3 regions of the Enterocloster lavalensis genome follow, and region 1 is predicted to be linked to each of the others. Evidence: predicted binding sites of a transcription regulator. Region 1 holds the regulator's gene; each other region holds the start of a gene.
The links. Region 1 encodes HrcA, which represses chaperone genes, less so after heat shock. Its sites were predicted from a motif close to TGTTAGCACTCNNNNNNNNNGAGTGCTAACA; they were not measured.
Positions count from the first base shown of each region.

Region 1 (3,266 bases):
GGCTCGCCCACCAGTCTCTCTCCTGTCTTTGTAAAAGCTACTACGGACGGCGTTGTGCGCACGCCCTCGGCGTTGGCGATAACGGTGGGCTTTCCGCCCTCCATCACGGCTACGCAGCTGTTTGTTGTACCTAAGTCAATTCCAATTATCTTGCTCATCGTTTTTTCCTCCTGATTATTTGTCGTCTCTGATCTCTATCGTAAATGGTTCATTAATTGGCCACTTTTACCATGCTGTGACGTACCACGGTGTCGCGGTACATGTAACCCTTTAACAGTTCCTCGGCCACCACGTTCTCGCCCAGGCTCTCGTCGTCCACGTGCATCACCGCGTTGTGGAAGTTGGGGTCGAATTCCTGGCCCACGGCCTCGATGGCTTTCACGCCGGCCTCCTCCAGTGTTTTCTGGAACTGCTTATATATCTTCTCCATGCCGTCCGCAAACGGGGTGGCTTTTGCTTCTTCCGGTATGGAGGCCAACCCTCTCTCAAAGTTGTCAACCACGGGCAAAATCCGCTCGATGATGTCCCGTGCGCCCATCTCATACATGCTGGACTTTTCCTTTTCGGTCCGCTTGCGGAAGTTCTCGAATTCCGCCATCTGCCGTTTCACACGGTCGGTCAGCTCCTCGATCTTTTCATCCCGCGGATCTTTCTTTTTCTTGAAGAATCCCTTCTTCTCTTCCTTGGCGCCGCCGTTCTGATCCTCGGCCTCACCGGCGTTCTCCGGCGCGCTTCCATTTTCCGCTGCCGCGCTCTCCTGCGTCATTTCCTGACTCTGCTCTGCGGCGTTCGCTCCGTCCGCCTCATTCACTGTCTCAGGCGCTTCGTTTTCCGGTCCCCCGGCTGTCTGTTGGTTCATCTCATCCTTATTCATGTCCTCGCTGTTCACCGTCTATCACCTTTCATCCTTTTTAAACGCCCCGTCCAGTTGGTTCATGAGATTCTGCATGGTTCTGAGCACCTTCTCATAATCCATCCGCTTGGGTCCGATAATCCCGATGGTTCCGCGCAGACCGCCACCCAAATCGTAATTGGCGGTGACCACGCTGCAATCCTTCATGGACTGAACCGGAGTCTCGTCTCCGATATATACCTGAATCCCTGAATCGCCGTCCGAGTTGGCGTTTACCTCGGCCACGAACTCCTGCAGCACCTCCTGGTGCTCCAGCGTTCCGATCAGCCGGCTGGCCTTGTCGCCCTCGGAGAGCTCCGGGTACTTAAATATGTTGGTGGCGCCGCTGGTGTAAATCTGCAGGTCCTCACCGCCGGCCCGTATGGCCTCGGCCACCTCGTTGAGTACCAGCTCCACCACCTCCCGGTGGGCGCCGGCGTCAACCTTCAGCTTGCTGATCACATCCAGGTTGATCTCCTCGATGGTCAGCCCGTTTAAGCTGCTGTTGAGGAGTATGTTCAGATTCAACAGCTCCTCGTCCGTCAGGTTATCGCTGATGTCGATCATCGTGTTCTTGATAATGTTTCCTTCCACCACCACGACCACCAAAAGCTTGCGCTCCTCCATCTTGGAGAGCTGGATAAACTTCAGCTTGGTCTTATGGTAGCTGGGTCCGCTGATCATGGCCGCGTAATTGGTGTTGCTGGCCAGGACCTGGGCCATCCGCCTGAGCACCAGCTCCAGCTTGTCGACCTTCTGGACCATCATCTCCTTGAACTCCATGACCTCGTTGTCCTTTTCCAGTTCAATCTGGTCCACATAGAAACGATAGCCCTTGTCGGAGGGAATTCTCCCCGCCGACGTGTGCGGCTGGATAATGTAACCCATGTCCTCAAGATCGGACATCTCATTGCGGATCGTGGCGGAACTCAGCTTTAAATCGGAATACTTGGAAATGGTTCTGGAACCCACCGGCTCCCCCGTTTCCAGGTAAGTCTTGATGATCGCTTTTAAAATTGTGACTTTCCGGTCATCCAGTTCCATCGCCATACCTGCACCGCCTTTCCGCTTGTTATTAGCACTCAACTCTTCAGAGTGCTAACATCTACATTTCATAATATATTCCTTTTTAATTTATTTGTCAATATGCATTTCTAAAAATTTTATAACCTTTTCGCCTGCCGCCGGTATTCCCCCTGCTGTAAATAAGGCATATCCTGTAACTTTCTCCCACCATCCCCCTATATCTATGGCTTTCTCCCCCACTTTTCCATGAAAATCCACTAATTTCCAGGGTTCTTTTCCCATTTTTCACAATTTTGTAAATCCCACTTAACGACTTTTACTTGACATTTAACAATTTTGTAATATAATGTTAAATACACATATTAACTGTCGATTCATTGAGAATGCGAGGCAAACATATGCGAATTAAATCGAATAAGGTTCTTGCAGCCGTGACGCTGGCCGCCTGCATGCTGTTTACCCTTCCCGCCTACGGCGCCCAGGGCAGCGTGGTGGAGCCCCGCCCGGAGACGGTACAGTCCGCCGGGGAAAACGCAGCTGTTGGAACGAATGTCACGGTAGCAAACGAAGCTGACGCCCCGGAGGATAACGGGACACTTCATATTACCAGTACCGGTTCCGGCAAAAGCCAGGTCCGGTTCGACGAGGACGACGCGTACGTGGACGCCGGCCCCGGCGCGGTGAAAAACCAGGAACCGGACAAAAACAGCGGCGAGTCCCTGGGGACCTTCACCATCACAGGTTACTGCGGGTGCGACGCCTGTTCCGAAGGACACAACCTGACCTACTCCGGCACCACGCCCCAGCCGAATCACACGATCTCCGCGGATTTGAACCTGTTTCCGCTGGGAACCAAGCTTCTGATTGACGGCACCGTCTACACCGTGGAGGATATGGGCTCCGCTGTGAACGGCAGGAAGCTGGATATCTACTATGCGACCCACGATGAAGCGCTGGCCGCCGGCATGTACACCGCGGAGGTATTCCGGGCCGACTGATGATACCATTTTAAAATTGAATATTGTATGAAACGCTGCAGAGCAGCTGGCCTCCGGCACCGAGCCGGACGGACAGCTGCTCTGTTTTGTTTGAATGTAATGGGCCGCTGGCGCAGCCTGCGGGTAATCGTTGGGTACAAAAAACGCGGGAAACCGTCCGAAGAATTTTGGCTTTTCGGAGCCTTTTTACGGAATTTGCAAATCCGCAAATCGCGGACACAGTGTTTTGTGCTGCGGACACAACTTATGCATTTTGTAAATATTTTATATTTCTGTAATATTTTTGTCTATTTTCTTCCGGTATTTCCATTTATTTCCTTGACAGCTCCTAAAAAGTATGATAAAAATGT
Region 1 covers NZ_CP176637.1:5,019,647-5,022,912, reverse strand. Annotated here, with positions in the region: gene dnaK (molecular chaperone DnaK) at 1-158, opposite strand, end outside; gene grpE (nucleotide exchange factor GrpE) at 212-874, opposite strand; gene hrcA (heat-inducible transcriptional repressor HrcA) at 896-1,942, opposite strand; gene ACK2JC_RS22470 (hypothetical protein) at 2,027-2,200, opposite strand; gene ACK2JC_RS22465 (3D domain-containing protein) at 2,317-2,916, shown strand.

Region 2 (3,266 bases), 2.5 Mb from region 1:
GTCCATCCCGGTACTTTCGAGGGGATTTTGGAAAAAATCCCCTATTTAAAACGTCTGGGGGTCAACGCGGTGGAGCTGATGCCCGTATTTGAGTTCGACGAGACCATGGGCGGTCGGGAGGTGAACGGCCAAAAGCTGCTGGACTACTGGGGGTACAATACGGTGGGATTTTTCGCGCCCAACACCAGCTACACCGCCGGTCTGGAGTACAACCGGGAGGGGACGGAGTTCAAGAACCTCATCCGCACCCTGCACGAGAATGGCATCGAGGTGATCCTGGACGTGGTGTTCAACCACACCGCCGAGGGCAATGAAAAGGGGCCGGTGATCTCCTTTAAGGGGTTTGACAATAACATCTACTACATGCTGACGCCTGACGGCTACTATTACAACTTCAGCGGCTGCGGCAACACGCTCAACTGCAATCACCCAATCGTGCAGCAGATGATCGTGGAATGCCTGCGCTACTGGACCGTGGACTACCGGGTGGACGGCTTCCGGTTTGATTTGGCCAGCATTCTGGGGCGGAACGAGGACGGCTCTCCTATGAACAATCCGCCCCTGCTGCAGCGCCTGGCCTTTGACCCCATTCTGGGAAATGTAAAGCTGATCGCCGAGGCCTGGGATGCGGGCGGACTCTACCAGGTGGGGACCTTTCCGGCCTGGAAGCGCTGGGCCGAGTGGAACGGAAAATACCGGGATACCCTGCGGGAGTTCTTAAAGGGCGGAACCTGGGCGGCCCGGGAGGCAGCCAGGCGGATCACCGGCTCCGGGGACCTCTACAACGGCCACTATGCGGGCTACAATTCCTCGGTGAATTTCATCACCTGCCACGACGGCTTCACCCTCTACGACCTGTACGCCTATAACGAAAAGCACAACCAGGAGAACGGCTGGGGGAATACCGACGGCACGGACGACAACCGCAGCTGGAACTGCGGCGCAGAGGGGCCGACGGACGACAAAGAGGTGCTGGGTCTGCGTTTCCGCATGATGCGCAACGCCTGCGCGGTGCTGATGTGCAGCCGCGGCACGCCCATGTTTTTTGCCGGGGACGAGTTCGGTAACACGCAGCTTGGCAACAACAACGCCTACTGCCAGGACAACGAGATTTCCTGGCTCAACTGGGATCTGCTCAAGGAAAATGAGGACCTGTTCGACTTTTTCCGCTTTATGATCCGCTTCCGCAGGAGCCATCCGGCGATCCGGAGGGATCTGCCCGGCGCGGTCTGCGGCCTGCCCGCCCTGACCGTGTACGGAAACGGCGGCGGGAACCGGGTGGACGACGGCACCGCCGCCCTGGGAATTCTCTACGCCGGATATGACCGGAAGCGGGGGCAAGACGACGTGGTTTACCTGGCCGTCAACGTCTACTGGGAGGATGTGAACATTCAGCTGCCGGAGCTGCCCAGGTATCTGGCCTGGTACGCGGTTGTGAACACCGCGGGGGACGGGCAGAGCCGTTTCTGCTACCGCTGCGGAGAGCGTAGCAGGGTAGACTCCGGCTTTCTGATGCGGCCCCGTTCCGTAGCCGTGTTCACGGCGAACGGCAACCAGTGACAGCGGAAAAAGGTGTTGAATTTTATTTATTAGCACTCATTTTGATTGAGTGCTAATTTTTTGTTGACTTTTTCATTGGATGGTACTAAAATGTAGAATAAAGGGTTCCGGGTGTGGAATCTCTGACAAGAACGAAAAGAAAGAGGCGTATAAGATATGGCTAAGAAAGGCAGTTTATCCATTACCAGTGAGAACATATTTCCGGTGATCAAAAAGTGGCTGTATTCCGACCACGATATTTTCTACCGCGAGTTGGTCAGCAACGGCTGCGATGCAATTACCAAGCTGAAAAAGCTGGAGCTGATCGGAGAGTACGAGAGACCGGAGGATATGGATTACAAGATTCAGGTTTCCGTCAACCCCAATGAAAAGACCATCAAGGTCACGGACAACGGCCTGGGTATGACCGAGGACGAGATCGACAAATACATCAACCAGATCGCATTTTCCGGCGTCCAGGATTTCCTGGAAAAATACAAGGACAAAGCCAACGAGGATCAGATTATCGGTCATTTCGGCCTGGGCTTCTACTCCGCGTTTATGGTGGCCGACAAGGTGACCATCGATACCCTTTCCTATCAGAAGGACGCCAAGCCCGTGCACTGGGAGTCCGAGGGCGGCATCAACTTTGAGATGGCCGAGAGCGGCAAGGAGCAGGTGGGAACCACCATCACCCTGTATCTGAATGAGGACAGCCACGAGTTCTGCAACGAGTACCGGGCCAGGGAAGTTCTGGACAAGTATTGCGCGTTCATGCCCGTACCGATTTTCCTGGACAACGAGACCGCAGAGCCGCAGTATGAGACCATTGAGAAGGACGAGCTGACGGACAAGGACACCATCGTGGAGACTGTGGTGGAGCCGGCCAAAACCGAGGAAAAGGAGAATGAGGACGGCACCAAGGAGACCGTGGAGGTGGAGCCCTCCCGGGAGAAGTACAAGATTTTAAAGCGCCCGGTGGCGTTAAACGACGTGAGCCCGCTGTGGAACAAGCACCCCAACGAGTGCACCGCAGAGGATTACAAGGCGTTTTACCGCAAGGTGTTTATGGATTACAAGGAGCCCCTGTTCTGGATCCATTTGAATATGGACTATCCCTTCAACTTAAAGGGCATCCTGTATTTCCCAAAGATCAACATGGAGTACGACAGCCTGGAGGGCACCATCAAGCTGTACAACAATCAGGTGTTTATCGCGGACAACATCAAAGAGGTGATTCCGGAGTTCCTGATGCTGCTCAAGGGTGTGATCGACTGCCCGGATCTGCCGCTTAACGTGTCCAGAAGCGCGCTGCAGAACGACGGCTTTGTGAAGAAGATTTCCGACTACATCACCAAGAAGGTGGCGGACAAGCTGTCCGGCATGTGCAAGACGGACCGTGAAAATTATGAAAAATATTGGGATGATATTGCACCTTTCATCAAATTCGGGTATATTAAGGATGAGAAATTTGCAGAGAAGATGGGAGATTATATCCTGTTCAAGAATCTGGATGGCAAGTATCTGACCTTTACGGACTGCCTGGAGGAGAATAAGGAGAAGCACGAGAACACGATTTTCTACGTGACCAACGAGAAGGAGCAGAGCCAGTATATCAACCTGTTCCGCCAGGAGGGAATCGACGCGGTGCTGCTTCCCCACAACATCGACAGCCCCTTTATCAGCCACATGGAGCAGAAGCACGAGGGTGTGAAGTTCCTGCGCAT
Region 2 covers NZ_CP176637.1:1,045,137-1,048,402, reverse strand. Annotated here, with positions in the region: gene glgX (glycogen debranching protein GlgX) at 1-1,560, shown strand, start outside; gene htpG (molecular chaperone HtpG) at 1,717-3,266, shown strand, end outside.
Region 2: htpG (molecular chaperone HtpG) is a predicted target of HrcA. The motif match lies at 1,588-1,618, and genes of this name have one in related genera.

Region 3 (3,266 bases), 180 kb from region 1:
GTGGTCTACAGCTGCATGGAGGAAAACCACGTGGACGTCCAGGGAATCAGCCGGGACCCGCGCAGCGAAACCGGAAAGGCCTACATCCACGTCCAGAACGACGGCGAGAGCACCATCACCATTTTAACCGGAGCCAACCAAAAGCTGCTCCCCCAGGATATCCGCGCTTTCAGCAGCCTGTTCGAGAACGCGGGCTACTGTCTGCTCCAGACGGAAGTCCCGGTGGAGGCGGTTCGGGAGGCGGCTGAGATCGCCCGGAAAAACGGGGTCAAAAACATTTTAAAACCGGCCGCCATCAACCGGATCACGCCGGATCTCATGCAGTATATCGATATCTTTGTGCCCAACCGCAAGGAGGCTGAGCTTTTGTGTCCGCAGATCGCGGACGTGGAGGGAAGGGCGGAGCATTTTCTGCAGATGGGAGCGGAAACTGTGATCATTACATTGGGACACCGGGGCTGTTATGTGAAGGCGCCGGACTTTACCGGGTATCTGCCTGCGGCGGATTTCACGCCGGTGGATACAACGGGGGCGGCGGATGCGTTTATCGCGGCGCTGGCAGTGTATCTCTCCGCGGGGTACGGGACGGAGAAAGCGGCGCGGATTGCAAGTTATGCGGCGGGATTCTGCGTGTCACGGCAGGGGGTGATTCCGGCATTGATTGATCGGAATTCTTTGGAGGGGGTTGTTAGGAGGATGGAGGACTGGGGATTTTGATGCATCCGTTCGTGAGAGGCGGGGACGCGGGGCTGGAGGTTCCGGATTCCGCGGTGGGAGAGTCTAAGGGGCGAGGGGCGCAAAAAGCCGGGCACCGCTCCGAGCTCCAGCGCCGGCCTGATGCCGGCCCCTCCGCCTACGCTTTACTCCGGGCGTGGAACGCCCTGCGTAATCCCGGCTTTTTCCACCCCTCGCCCCTAAGACTCTCCGAACCGCTCCACAGTCACCTCCATCCCCGCGTCCCCGCCTCTCACCCACTACGTTTTCTGCCAGCCGCCACCGCTTCTGGTGGAGGACGGAAAATTGCTGGCTGTAGGTTGCTTTGTTTCGTAAATATATTGGTGGGCGGAGGCCCTTTTTTATTTTGGGCAAGGCTTCGCGGAGCTCCTTTTGTTATGGCCGGGAATGCCAGGCCATGGCGGGGGAGGGGTTCGGGGGCGTGTGGAGGGGAGTCAATGGTGCTTAGGTACCGGCAGTGCAAAAGAAGGGGGCAAAAGCTTGCCTCAAAGCAAGCTTTTGAGTGGACCTGAACAGCGTATTCCTTCAGGAATACGGTGTGAATGTCCACGGTACCCCTTCTTTTGTGCTGTCGGGACCTTAGCAACATGACTTCCCAGAACTCGCCGCCGAACCCCTCCCCCGCCATGGGCGTACTTTCCAGCATCTCTCCCCCCCCCCCATTAAAATATAAAGAAACTCTAAACTTTCAAAAAATTAGCACTCACCTCTTGACAGTGCTAACAATCGTGCTATAATAAGGGCATGAAAAGGAAATACCGATACCAACCAAGGAGGAATTATCGATGATGCTGATACCCAGAAGAAATTATGGACTGAATTTATTTGATGAATTTTTCAATGATCCCTTCTTTACCGGAAGCCGGGAGAAGGCGGAGGAGCCTAAGAATCTGCCGGTTATGAGAACCGATATCCGCGAGAAGGACGGGAATTATCTGCTGGACGTTGAACTGCCCGGCTATTCGAAAGAAGATATCCGCATTGAGCTGAAGGACGGTTACCTGACCATCACCGCTCAGGCCAGCGTGGATAGCGACGAGCAGGCCAAGGTCAGCTATATTCACAGAGAGCGCTATACCGGCTCCTGCAAGAGAAGCTTCTATGTGGGCGAACAGCTCCGCCAGGAGGATATTCACGCAGCCTTTACCAACGGCGTGCTGCGCCTGACCGTTCCCAAGGACGCCCCCAAGGCGGTGGAGGAAGCGCCCAAGTATATCTCCATCAACTGATTACATTTTATATCAATGACATGTTAGCCACCATTATTACTCCTATCCCCCTATTCACACTTTAACATAGATGAAGCCATAGAAAAAAGGTTCTGCCAGGACGTAAGCAGAACCTTTTTCTATGGCTTCATCTTCTATTATTTGGCCTCCGGTATCGTCCGATCCATAATCTTCACCATAGCCGTAAACGTATTTTCATTGTAGCACACGTCAAACTCGTCCCCCGGCCTGCTCAAAATCCGCCGGATGCTCATCATGCCGAGGCCGCCGTCCTTTTTGCTGGAGAGAATCTTTCCGCCGCTCTGTTTGATCTGGCCGTTGTAGGAGTTTTCCACCATCATCATCATGTGGTCCTCCATCCATCGGGCCTGCAGATGGATAAACCGGTTTTCCCGCAGGCGACGGCAGGCTTCCAGGGCATTTTCCAGCAGGTTTCCGATGACGATGCAGAGCGTTAAGTCGTCCACCGGCACCCGGGCGGACAGGTCCAGCCGGGCCTCAAATTCCACGCCGTCCTGGCGGGCCCTGGCCGCGTACTCCTGCAGCAGGCCGTTGACCGACTGGTTCTGGCAGAACACCATTTCCGCCGCGGTGTCCAGCTCCCGCTGCAGATTCTGGAGGTAACGGGTCTGGTCCTCCTTGTCCATGTTCAGCAGCGCATGGATATGGTGGCGGAAATCGTGCCGGATGATGCGCACCTGCTCGATGTAGTCCAGGGTCTGGTTGTAATGCTCCCGCTGCTGGCTGATCAGCTGCCTGGCAAACCGCAGCTCCTCCTCCGTTTTCCGGCGGCCCACAATCTCCAGGGTGCTGCTGAGAATCATCACGTAGAGCACCAGGATCATGGCACACAGGGCCATAAAAAACAGCACGTCCTCCATCCCCCGCCCGGCCAGGGACCGGGGCGAGAAAATGGTGTTGATGCCGATGAACAGAATCACCAGGGACACCGACGGATAAGTGAGGAGAAGGGTGCCGGAGCGGTTGGACAGTTGGGAAAAGAGCTGTTCCACCACCGACTTGAGCCAGAAACGCACGAACAGACAGAACCCGACGGCAAAGATCAGGGACACGATCACGCCGATCTGCCCCAGGGTCAGGCCGGTCCTGCCCGCCAGCGCCCGGGCCGCGATCTCATTTAAGGGCAGGCTGAGCACGGCGAACAGCCAGGCCGATACGTACAAAAAGGCTTTCTTCAGCAGACCGCCTTTGAAGAACACCAGCAGCACCAGGAAAAACAGGCAGGAGAAAATTCCACGGAACGTCAGAAACGCCCTGGGATCGATGTGGAACACCGACTCC
Region 3 covers NZ_CP176637.1:5,196,882-5,200,147, reverse strand. Annotated here, with positions in the region: gene ACK2JC_RS23365 (PfkB family carbohydrate kinase) at 1-717, shown strand, start outside; gene ACK2JC_RS23360 (Hsp20/alpha crystallin family protein) at 1,521-1,964, shown strand; gene ACK2JC_RS23355 (GHKL domain-containing protein) at 2,102-3,266, opposite strand, start outside.
Region 3: ACK2JC_RS23360 (Hsp20/alpha crystallin family protein) is a predicted target of HrcA. The motif match lies at 1,430-1,460, and genes of this name have one in related genera.